Regions from separate parts of the Paenibacillus sp. N119s genome, predicted to be linked through region 1. Evidence: riboswitches for the same ligand, from Rfam matches in the RefSeq annotation. Region 1 holds a riboswitch; the other holds the start of a gene.
The links. Region 1 has a riboswitch for ZMP and ZTP ahead of AC5V8P_RS05315 (bifunctional 5,10-methylenetetrahydrofolate dehydrogenase/5,10-methenyltetrahydrofolate cyclohydrolase). Riboswitches for the same ligand answer to the same signal wherever they lie in the genome.
Positions count from the first base shown of each region.

Region 2: linked by a shared signal. The riboswitch ahead of AC5V8P_RS02290 (TIGR01440 family protein) and the one ahead of AC5V8P_RS05315 (bifunctional 5,10-methylenetetrahydrofolate dehydrogenase/5,10-methenyltetrahydrofolate cyclohydrolase) in region 1 are both predicted to bind ZMP and ZTP.

Region 1 covers NZ_JCAJRU010000024.1:15,106-21,432, reverse strand. Annotated here, with positions in the region: gene AC5V8P_RS05335 (winged helix-turn-helix transcriptional regulator) at 1-365, shown strand, start outside; gene AC5V8P_RS05330 (ABC transporter substrate-binding protein) at 559-1,551, shown strand; gene AC5V8P_RS05325 (stalk domain-containing protein) at 1,697-3,199, opposite strand; gene AC5V8P_RS05320 (cyclodeaminase/cyclohydrolase family protein) at 3,418-4,056, opposite strand; gene AC5V8P_RS05315 (bifunctional 5,10-methylenetetrahydrofolate dehydrogenase/5,10-methenyltetrahydrofolate cyclohydrolase) at 4,053-4,919, opposite strand; ZMP/ZTP riboswitch at 5,034-5,118, opposite strand; gene desA (Delta(5) desaturase DesA) at 5,331-6,327, shown strand, end outside.
Region 2 covers NZ_JCAJRU010000008.1:28,394-34,720, forward strand. Annotated here, with positions in the region: gene AC5V8P_RS02280 (carbohydrate ABC transporter permease) at 1-851, opposite strand, end outside; gene glyA (serine hydroxymethyltransferase) at 1,029-2,279, opposite strand; gene AC5V8P_RS02290 (TIGR01440 family protein) at 2,400-2,987, opposite strand; ZMP/ZTP riboswitch at 3,194-3,275, opposite strand; gene AC5V8P_RS02295 (low molecular weight protein arginine phosphatase) at 3,354-3,938, opposite strand; gene AC5V8P_RS02300 (manganese efflux pump MntP) at 4,022-4,582, opposite strand; gene AC5V8P_RS02305 (L-threonylcarbamoyladenylate synthase) at 4,725-6,008, opposite strand; gene spoIIR (stage II sporulation protein R) at 6,189-6,327, opposite strand, start outside.

The DNA of each region.
Region 1 (6,327 bases):
AATGTACCGCTGGGAATGATCAGGCATGTCCTGTTGAGTACACGTTAGATGTGATTGGGGGCAAGTGGAAAGGGATTATTTTATACCATCTCATGTATGGGACTAAGCGATTTAGTGATTTTCGGCGGATCTGTCCGGGAATTACCCAGCGTATGCTGACACTCCAATTGCGCGAGCTTGAAGAGGACGGAGTCGTACACCGTGAAGTCTACCAACAGGTTCCACCTAAGGTTGAATACTCTCTTACCGAATTTGGAGAAACACTGATCCCGATTATTAACTTGATGAAGGATTGGGGAGAACAATATAAAACTAAACAGCGATCACCAGAAAGCAGCCTCCAGCAACCTACCCCCACCATGTAGGCTTCTAAGACGGATTTATGAAAAAAGACCTGGCCATCATTTTGGCAGGTCTTTTCATTTTATAAGTGAAAGAATACAACCTTCACTTTTCAGTTGACAACAGGGATGGCGCTTGATATATTGCTTACGATATTGATAATCATTATCATGTAGATACAAGGCTATTTCCATATTACATAGGGGGCTATTAGTGTTGAGAAAAAAATTGATTTTTATGCTGGCTGCTTTGATGCTTGTATTGTCTGTATTTGTGAGCGCATGCGGCGGAAATAACACTGGAGGTAATCCTGCTTCAACTTCAGGAGATAAGCAAGAATCCACTGCTACTGGAGAGACGAGAAGCTTTAAAACGGTGAAAGGGGATATTCAGATTCCCGCTAAGCCACAGCGTATTGTAACCGATTTTTACGGCGGAGAATTGCTATCCGTAGGTGCTAACGTGGTGGGTGTGGAGCCGACTGCGTTTCAAAACCCTTTTCTAACCGATTTGCTGAAGGAAAAAGGAACCAAGGAGGTAGGGGACCCAACCAATTTGGAAAAGACGCTGGAACTCAAACCCGATCTGATTGTGGTTATGAAGGATACGAATTATGAAGCTTTGTCTAAAATTGCCCCGACCCTGTACATTCCGTACGGAACCACAACTAATATCTATGATACAGTCAAGCTGTTCGGGGATATCACTGGGGAAAAGGGCAAGGCTGAGCAATTTATTGCCACCTTTGATAAAAAGGCTGCTGAAGGTCGCGCTCGTCTGAAAGGTGTTATTGACGAAAAGGCAACCTTCGGTTTGTATGAGTTGACGGACAAGAACGCGCTTTGGATCTTTGGCGACAATGCGGGTCGAGGCGGACAAGCCGTATACAATGCGCTCAAACTGAATATGCCGAAAAAGACAGCTAATTCCAAGGAACAAACGGTGCAGCTTTCAATGGAGGTACTGCCGCAGTATGACGCAGATTACATGTTCCTGACAACCTATGATCCAGACAAAAAGGGTGCCGCGCTTAAGCAACTGAAATCGTCTGCTGTGTGGGGTAATCTGCCTGCGGTGAAGAAGAATAGAGTATTCTTTAATGATTTTGATACTTACTATCGCTACGATCCGATCGCTATTACCGGACAGATTGATATGATTGTGGATATGCTGATTGAAAGAGAGAAAGAAAATAAAGCTAAAAAATAGGTGTGAGATTCACAGGGTATAAGCACTTCACTACACGGACAACGAGCCGGAGTGAGGTGCTTTTTTGTTGAGCAGATACCAAGAATGAACAGAGCAGAGGCAAAGGCATAGAGTTGGACTGCAGCATATTCACTAATCAATTCTTTTATTTCGTCGTAATTACGATAGTATCTTCTTTTTGTATCCAATCTACCTTGGCTCCCAGTGTCTCGCTGATGAGCCTCAGTGGAAGATAACCAATACCGTTCACCATGAAGGGCGGATTGGTGAGTTCTACAGATTTACTGTTCACTTTTGTTTGGCTGGTTTTTAAATTTATTTCTATAGAGATGGGATGGTCGCCTACCTTGGAATGATCTATTTTTGCTATTTTGCTGTTGTAATCATATGTGACCTCGGCCCCTAGTTTGTCAAATACGGAGCGGAGAGGAATAAACGCCTGCCCGTTGCGCGTGATTACACCGTTACTTAGGGGGACAGGTGTATTGTTGAGACGGACGAGAATCGGCTTTTGCACAGGAACTGGCGTACTATAAAAAAACTCATAATCGCCTATACCGAGTTGCGCATGTTTGTTAACCCCCCAGCCCCACAAAGCGCCGTCGGCTTTTTGCATGATGATGTGTCGTGGGCCTGCTTTGATGCTTTGAATATTTTGAGCAAGTAATGCAAAAGGGACATGGGATGATAGCTTTTCGCCATCTAGAGATGCGACATATACATTACCAGCAGTGGTGAGAGCAAGAATGGAGCGTTCAACGAAAAAGGCGTCTTTAACATTCTGCACCCCTTTTAATAATACAGGTGTATTATCGTTGTGATAGGTTGTATTGTCTAAGGCACCTGTAACGGTAGCCCCCCAGAACCATAGCCGGCCTTGCTGATCAATCGCGAGATTGGAATACCTGTTGGCTTTGATGGTCTTGATGCCCGATAAGGTATGAATTTGTGATACGGCTGGCGTTTCGGATGGGGCTGCATTTTTATCAAATTCTTTGGGCCATGTCCATACGGTGCCATCTTTTTTTAAGGCTATATTTTTAGCAATTGCCGTAATATCTTTTAATGATGAAATAGGTTCGAAGCCCTGCAAGGTTTTTGTGTTTTTCCATACACTGCCGTCATTCTTTAGGAATATCCAGCGTTCCTCATAATTGGGTCTTTCTTCATAGTAACTATCGATATCGGCAACCTCGTCGATGCCAGACAGGGTTTGAAAAGGACCAAAGGTATTTTTATCTTCGAGTCGATCAGCTAAAAATATATTCCCCTCGTTGTTCAGAGCGAGTACATGGTCATTTAAACTGCTTACAGCTACGAGATTCTGTAGTCCTTCCAGGGGAACCAATTTCACGGATTCAGCAATGTTGTTTCTAGGCACATACCAAGCAGAGTGGTCTTGCAAGGTAAACACCAGATCGCCTTCGTTGATAATATTAGAGAATGTTTTTACAACGTTCGGCTTACCCTCTACACGAGTTGGTACGGATTGATTATAGCCCCACAGCCATAAGCTTCCATCGGATTGAATTAAACTTTCGGAATCATAGGAGTGAATATGGAATGTGGAATTATCTCCGGCCGCCCACACGCTGGGACTGAGCAGCAATAACGTGATGATACTCAGTAATAGAGCACGTCTTTTCATACGATTTTCCTCATTTCTTGATCCATGTATATACGAGAAAAAAATGATCTTAAAGAATATCTCTTATCCATAGACGAAGAAAGTATAGAAAAGTTTTCCATAGTTAATGAATTGCAATAAAATAACCTCCAAACTCAACGATTAAAGATGGTTTGGAGGTTATTTCTAATTAGCAAGTAGCAGAAATACAGGTTAGTACAGCTAATGCATAGTATGAGCTAACTACTCGCGATTCGACTGCGCACGGTCAATAAGGTTTGCTCTTTGATTTGTGCGATTTCACGGAGGAGTGCGGCTGTTTTGGCTTCGTAGGATTGTTTGACATCCAAGTCCTTGAGCGAGGCAAGGTTAATGTCAATGGTAAGCAGGGCAGATTGAGCAGCTGCTTCGAACAGAATCGCACCGATGCCCAGATCAGAGATCACATTTTTATTGGCTATTTCCACAATGTTGTAGGCTTGTGATAATCCGTCCCGGCACACTTCCAGCAGGCGCATAGGTACCTCAATGGCAGCAATCACCGCTGTTTGTAAGGAATGGGTCCGATAGCGCTTTTCTTCGTCTGTTTCTTTGGGCAAACGCAGCGCGGTCATGTACTGTTCAAAGGATTGGATGTCTGCGGCCATTAGTTCCTCGCAATGTGTAGACAATCTTTCCATATTGCTAATGACTTGCGTCATTTGTTCACGGAATTGCGCGAATTTTTCTCCTTGCGAAAGGTTAGCGGTCATGGAGGTCATAGCTGCGCCTAGTGCCGCAGCCAGCGCGGATACACTTCCTCCACCGGGGGTAGGCGCTGCACTTGCAGCTTCTTTTAGAAAATGTCCGATGGACTGATTCCACGACAGTTCACTCATGAATAAACCACCTCTCTGGAGTAGTGTTGCAGACGTATCGCTTTGAGCAAATTTTTATACAAAATTGCAGTCGTTAAGGTACCCACACCGCCGGGCACGGGAGAAATGGCATGTACCTTTTCTACAACGTCCGGTGCAGCGTCACCCACGATTTTTCCCTCCAGCGTCTCATTTATTCCTGCGTCTACCAAAATCAAACCGGGGTGAACCATATCCCGCGTTATCACATCAGGACATCCAACTGCGACGAAGGCGATGTCTGCATGGCTCAGATGCTCTGCAATATCACGCGTACCTGCATGACAAGCGGTGACGGTGGCATTTTCTCTTTGCAGCATGTGGAAAAGGGGAAGTCCCACTGTCTGCCCGATGCCCACGAGCGTAACATTTTTGCCTGCCAAGGAGTGGCCGTAATGCTTGAGCAACTCGATACAAGCTTGAGGTGTAGCGGGGTATAGCCCTGCGTCACCCGTTACGGTAGCCAGCTTGTTGTCAGGTGTAATTCCATCAATATCCTTGTAGGGGGCGATGGACTGTTTAATAACGGAGGCGGAAAGATGTTGAGGAAGCGGGAGTTCCAGCATAATGCCATGTACATGGGATGCATCATTTAGGGTGCCGATCAGATGCAGAAGTTCTGCTTCGCTAACATGACGATCAAACGTATGGAGATGAAATGAGATGCCCAGCTTCTCTGCTATTTTTTGCTTGGTACGTGCATAGTATGCAGATGCCGGATCACCCTCTACCAACAGGGTCGCCAGATGGGGACGGTGTCCTTGCTGTTTCATTTGCTCTACTTGGGAACGGATCGTTGCATACACTTGCTCAGCTGCTTCTTTGGATTTCATAATAATTGCCATAGTCCGAGCCTCCTCTGAATTTATCGCATAATAGAATCAACAGGGTGTCATGGTCTTATAAAACGAAAAAAAAGTATTTGCACAAGGTCGTCAAGACAGACGAATCCTCTGCAAATACTTCTCCCAGGCGAACGGTACGCTTTGTTTGTATGCTCCCTCGTGGTTGATTCCACTGACTTCGCCAGTCACATACAGCGTTATATATCTTATATTTTAGCAAATAATCATTAGAAAAGAAACCCGCGAACATTTGGAAAACAGAGGATACAGCTTGCCTATATGACAAATGTCATATACTCGAACTGACGTTTATGACTACAGCGAATTTACCAGTCTCCTTATACTGAGCTTAGATCAACATGTATGCCTGACAGGATCAAGGTATGGGCTGCATTTTAAAGGAGGATCATAATGGGTATGACACAACTCCCGTTAGCTCAATTGAAAAAAAATATGGCTCCCTACGAAAAAATAAACACGAAATCCAGCGTTCTGCAACTGATCAATACCTTGGGACCGCTGATCCTATTGTGGTATGCCGCTTATCTTAGCCTGGCGGTTTCTTACTGGCTGACGCTTCCAATTACTATGATTGCAGCTGGATTTGTGGTACGGACGTTTATTATTTTTCACGATTGTGGTCATCAATCTTTTTTCAAAAGTCGCAAGCTGAACGATATGGTGGGAACGATTACAGGGATTATTACGCTCTGCCCTTATCACCAATGGAAAAATAGTCACGCGATCCACCATGCAACCAGCAGTAATCTGGATAAAAGAGGCACAGGGGATATGTGGGTGCTTACGGTAGAAGAGTACACAGCGGCATCCACATGGACACGGCTGGCCTATCGTATATATCGAAATCCTTGGGTGATGTTCGGACTAGGTCCGATCTATACTTTTTTGATTTCCTATCGGTTTAATGTCAAGACAGCCAAACGTAAGGAAAGAATAAATACCTATGTGACAAATATATCCATTGTCGCCTTGTATGCACTGTTGTGCTGGGCTATTGGCTGGCAGGCTTTTCTTCTGGTCCAGGTGCCTATCTTTTTTGTTTCTGGTATGTTGGGAATCTGGCTGTTCTACGTGCAACATCAGTTTGAGGATTCGTATTTTGAGCATGATGAAGAGTGGAGTTATATTAATGCGGCGGTAGAAGGCAGTTCTTACTACAAGCTTCCTAAAGTATTACAATGGATTACGGGTAATATTGGTTTTCATCACGTTCACCACTTGAGCCCAAAAGTGCCAAATTACAATTTGGAAAAGGCGCATGAAGCGACACCGTTGCTTCAAAAGGCGACCACGATCACGATGAGTAGCAGTTTGCAATCTTTGAAGTTCCGCTTGTGGGATGAAAGCACAAAAACCTTTCTGACCTTTAAACAAGTAAAGCCGCTAC
Region 2 (6,327 bases), on a different contig from region 1:
CGCACCTGAATGCTGGTAATGATCGCAACGACCACGAAGAAAATCATAGCCTTGGCAGTCCCCAATCCAAGTCGATTATTTGTAAACGCTTCATTATATATATCCAACGCTACAGACTCTGTCGCCTTGAACGGTCCCCCCTTTGTCAAAGCCAAATTCAACTCAAATACTTTAAAGGACCAGGATATCGCTAGGAACAAGCAGACGGTCACTGCTGGCATAATAAGCGGCACCACAATATGGCGCAAAATCTGTCTACGGCTCGCACCGTCGATTTGCGCCGATTCAATAAGGGAGTGCGGGACATTATTTAGAGAGGATATGTAAATAACCATGAGATAACCTGCGTACTGCCACACAAATACAATCACAGTCCCCCAAAAAGCAGTCGGTCCATCACCCAACCACGGCAATTTGAAAAAGGAAAGCCCTGTCGCCTCGCCCACCGCAGAAAAACCGCGTACAAATATAAACTGCCAGATAAAGCCGAGTAGCAAACCGCCGATCATATTAGGCATAAAAAACACCGTTCGCAGTGCATTGCGGGTACGCAATGGTTTTGTAAGCGCATAGGCCAGGAAAAAGCCAACCAGATTCGTTAGAATGACGACACATACGGTAAAACGGACCGTAAACCAGAAAGCATTACGGAAATCTGGATCATCTCTAAAAATATGAATGTAATTCCCTAGCCCGAGCCATCGGACATGTTCAGATACGCCATCCCAGTTCGTCATGGAATAATAAAGCCCCAGCAGAAACGGAATGACCATAATCAAGACGAAAAACAACGCCATCGGTCCCACAAATATGAGCTGCTGCAATAATTGCGCGGATTTTCTTTGACTCAATGCAATCACTCCTTTGTCGTAGATCTTGAAGGAAAATGCGCATAATCCTTACTGTAATCGCTTATTACCCAAAAACGCAGGTTCCGAGTCGTTTGAAATCAAAAAAAAGGCCTTTTCCCCTCCACGAATGGAAGGGAAAAAGCCTTATAAACATAAAGAATATGAAATGACGACGAATTAGTATTGCGTTCCTGGATAGATCGGGAACTTATCTGTCAACTCGCCAACCGCTTGGCTTGCTTTGGACAATACCGTGTCATCTTTTGGATTTTTAAGGGTGTCCGCAATAATTTTACCAATCTTAACCATAGCCTCTTCATCCATACCACGAGAAGTTGCAGCAGGTGTACCAATACGGATGCCGCTGGTAACGAACGGACTTGTTGGGTCAAACGGAATGGCGTTTTTGTTGACCGTGATCCCCACGGAATCCAACACATGCTCCGCTTCTTTACCTGTAATATTCAAATTACGTGTATCCAGCAGCATCAAGTGATTATCCGTACCCCCGGATACAATGTTAATCCCCTCTGCCAGTAGTGTTTCGGCCAGCACCTGTGCGTTGCGAACTACGTTTTGCGCATAGGTTTTGAATGATGGCTGGAGCGCTTCACCCAAAGCAACCGCTTTGGATGCGATCACGTGCATCAGTGGTCCGCCTTGAGTACCCGGGAAGATAGCTTTATCAATCGCTTGCGCCCATGCTTTGCGGGTCAGAATCAGACCCCCGCGCGGACCACGCAGCGTTTTGTGTGTCGTTGTTGTCACAAATTGGGCATGAGGAACTGGACTTGGGTGGATTCCTGCTGCCACGAGACCAGCGATATGCGCCATATCCACCATGAACAACGCACCTACGTCATTAGCGATAGAAGCAAAAGCTTCAAAATCAATAGTACGCGGATATGCACTTGCACCAGCTACGATCAGACGAGGGCGGTGCTTGAAAGCTGCTTTGCGCACTTCATCGTAGTCGATGCGGAAGTTGTCTTCACGCACACCGTAAGCGGCAAAGTTGTACAACAAGCCGGAGGCATTAACCGGGCTTCCGTGTGTTAAGTGGCCGCCATGCGCCAGATTCATACCCAGTACAGTATCACCAGGTTGAAGAGCAGCCAGATATACCGCCATATTAGCTTGTGCTCCAGAGTGAGGCTGCACGTTCGCATGCTCGGCACCGAATAGTTCTTTCGCGCGATCACGTGCAATATCTTCAACGACATCGACATGCTCACAGCCACCATAATAGCGTTTGTTCGGATAACCTTCAGCATATTTATTGGTAAGCACGGAGCCCATGGCTTCCATTACTGCTTCGCTGACGATGTTTTCGGATGCGATCAGCTCGATATTGTGGCGTTGCCTTTTGAGTTCAAGCCCCATTGCTTCCATCACTGCCGGGTCACTTTTACGCAGATGTTCCATCATGATTGATTACTCCCTCTCCATGGTCAAATTGTTGGGCATACAAGCAAATGCCTGCTCCTCTGTTGGGTACCTCATCATCAATGCAAAGAAATCAGTACAAACATGCCGACATGCCAAATGCTAATCGCAGTTTCCGCCGGCTTCTTGTTCCAGACTGTACACTGCCCGTTGTCCGCCAATAAGTGGAGGACGAGTGAACGCAGCCGTCACACGTGCTTCACCAATCCAGCGAAGGCTTGGGCGAAACGGAACGGCAATCGGGCGCAGATGCATGCCAATCAGCGTTTCGCCGATGTCTATCCCGGCATGAGCCTGTACGTTCGCTGCCAGACACGCATCGTCCATAGAACGATAGGCAACGGTAGCCATAGACCCCCCTGCTGTACGAACAGGAACGGCCGCAACCTCCATCAGTCCTAATCGTTCCAGTAGAGAACGTTCAACAACCAGCGCTCGGTTCAAGTGCTCACAGCATTGAAACGCCACATCAAAGCCATACTCTCTGCGAACGGACTCTACTCCAGACAACACTTGCTGAGCCACGTCGAGCGCCCCTGCCGTGCCGATGCGACTTCCAGCCACTTCACTCGTGCTTGCGCCAATAACCAGCAGGCGACCCGCTTTGAGACTGGCTGCCTCTGCAATTTCCCCCACGACAGAAGCGGTCTGTGCTTCGAGTGAAATCTCATGATCCAATTGTTCTACCATTGGAACCTCCTTTGGTTGAACAGCCTCTCAGAGACTAGGCATGGTCTATGCCCCGAGTTCAACACACTCTCTCCTGATCACAATCTGACTATATTATAGCCGATGTTTCAGATTTCGAGCAGAAAAAATGGAAGAACAAGAAGACAACAGAAAATCTGCTGTAGCTCGTATACGAAAAAAGAGCAGTCCACACCTATGTGGAATTGCTCTTTTGCCCAGGCGACCGGCCGTATATCCGATGCTCCACCGTGGTTAATCCCACTTTTGTCGCCAGTTACACCGGATGCTCATTTTTCCACCTTATCTTAACGGATTAGCTGCTGAAAATCAACAAATTCCGTACAAAATAGAGGGATAGTGCCTATTTCATTCGGAAGAACCCTTTAACTTGTCCAACAACTTATGCAAAGCCGTACGGATTTCCGCTGCTGTAACATCGTAGTCCTCCCGCGAACCGCCAAACGGATCTGAGATATCGAAGCCCGGAATCCGTTGATGCAATTCAATTATACGTTCACGTTCCTCCGCCGATAGCTCTTGTCCCAATGAAGCCATCAACTGCTGTGAAGCATACAAGCCATCTAACTCCTGTACATCATTCAGCACTGCTTCCCGGTCTTCCACATATTCCTTAAGCGTAAATACTTTGCCCGCCGTTTGGGGAAACCGCTGAACGACATGCTGTTTATGTCCTTGCGTCAAGGTTAAGATCAGATGTGCCCACTCGGCAAGCCCGTCGCTTAAAGGGGTTGAAGTGATCTGATCGGTAATATCGTGATCACGCAGAACCGCCTCTGCATGTCGGGATATCGGCGTGCCTTCCATCGCAGCTACTCCCGCAGAACGCACGTCCAGTTCCAATCCATGCTCAGCAGCTAGTTTACGCAGCATCCCCTCAGCCATTGGACTGCGACAAGTGTTCCCTGTGCATACAAATAAAATATTCTTCAACGCCTTCACCCCCCGTATGTTAAAAATATATAAACAGAGGATTACTAAAATCCTGTATTTATTTTACACTGTCCACGTTAAAATCAAAACATAAACATAAAGCCGAATGCCAGTAATATAGCACCACCCACCGCTTCTCCATAATCCCCCAGATTGCGGCTGACCTTGCGCCCCAGCAACAGACCCAGCATGGCCATCGCTCCTCCGCAAAAGCCAAAGGCCAGGACAGTCAGTACCAGATCACTCTGGAACATCCCTAAAGACACTCCTACAGAAAATGAGTCAATGCTCACCCCAAGCGCAAATAGCAAAAGACCCAAAGGCGACCGATGATCCAACACCTGTACGCCGTCCCCTTTAAAGGAGTTATATACCATATGCCCGCCCAAAAGGATGAGTAATCCCCCTGCGAAATAGGTCGTCACATGGCCTAATAAAGAACTCATATAATGGCCTGTGAACATTCCCAGCAATGGCATCAGAATGTGAAAAAAGCCAATCACAATACTGATGCGCAGCACGTCTCGCAGGCGTATCCCCTTCATACCGATCCCTACGCCCAGCGACAGCGCATCCATCCCTAGCGCTACCGCCATGATCAGAATCGTTACAACCTGCCCAGCATCGGCAGAGGCTGCCAGCATATCCATCCCTCCATTGTCCGTCTGTTCTTGTACACGTTATGCGGACAAGGGGCAAATCAGTACAAGCAGGCACTGAAAAGACCCGAAACAGCGACGAGGAAAGAGAAGAAATTAAAAGAAGAAGCTTCATTTTTTACGGATGCTACAGACAGATGATTCGATGACCTGCCGCTTTAAGCAGTCGATTCATAACGGCGTCTCCCAATCCTTTTGGCGGACAGGCTTCCGCCAAAATGTAGGTAACGCCGTCCTCATCGCAGCGGCGCAGCACGCCGTATAGACGTTGCGCCGCCTCATGAAGCGCGTCCAGCCTGCCCAGCGTGTAGACTCGTTCTCCGGCATAGCCGGCGGCATGGTCGTCGAACGCGAGCACCGCTGTGCGCTCTCCGCGCGCGGCAGCCTCCGCCAGCGCGGCGCGAATCCAGCCCGTCACTTCATCAGACGACGGGCCTTGTACCACACTCAAGCGGCCTCGCGGCGCATAGTGTGTATACTTCATGCCTGGCGAGCGCGGTGCCAGGCTATCGGCGTCCTGCCCCGGTGTGGCAGCCAACGCTGGGTCCAATACGACGGCGCGAGCAACCGCAGCGAGCTGTTCAGCCGTCACGCCGCCGGGGCGCAGAATGGTGACGGTTCCGTCGTCACCGACTTGCACTACCGTGGACTCCAGTCCCACCCCCGTGGGACCTCCGTCCAAAATGCCGCCGATGCGGCCCTCCAGGTCCTCCAGCACATGCTGTGCCAAGGTAGGACTGGGTCTTCCCGAGCGGTTGGCGCTTGGTGCAGCCAGCGGACAACCGGCCTCCGTGATCAAGCGCAGCGCGATCGGATGATCTGGCATGCGCACACCGACCGTGTCCAGTCCGGCTGTCACACGTGATGATAGTGCCTGTGACACTACTGGCAATACGAGAGTCAGTGGTCCTGGCCAAAAGGCATTCATCAGCGCTCGGGCTGTATCGTTTATTTCTGCTACCATCCCGTTTAATTGAGCAGCATCGGAAATATGGACAATGAGCGGGTTGTCGGAAGGGCGTCCTTTAGCAGCAAATACCGCCTCCACTGCTTTAGTGCTGCGCGCATCAGCTCCTAGTCCGTACACAGTTTCCGTAGGGAAGGCTACCGTCTCTCCAGCCTGAAGAAGTAGGGCGGCCTCTCGTATGCCCTCTTCCGCAGCGATTGGAGCCTGTCCAGCCGAAACTCCGTCAGAACCATTCCCATCAGCGTTGTTCACAGAACCAACGGAATCCGCTTTTTCCACCTCAGCAGACGATATAGTTGATATAGTCATATCTTCTTTAGGAACCAAGCACCTTACGTCCCACCAGTGTGTGTGAGAAGGCTGTAACGCCTGCTTCTGCGCAGCTTTTTCCTTTTTCACAAGACCTGCGTGCATATCTTGCATTTGATTCACTTTATCGCTCATATTAGATCATCCCATATCTTATTGTCATACAGGCCAGTGCATCTCCCTGATCCTTAAAAATCTACTGTAACAAATCAGTTCAAATTGGCTCTGCCATCTGTATATCTATCGTAAGTTCCATTATAACATATGGGGAAACTTACACTCGCCGTTCTCTTTTTCACAGCTCTGGCGAAGCACTTAGGCAAACAAGCCACTCACCCAGCTCCACAGCCCCGTAAGGGCATCCCACAGAAAAAAGCGTACTTCTGGCTCCTTCCCATTCCCCTTCGTTCGACTGTCTCCATGATTCGTTTTTGCCGATACAGTTTGCGCTGCT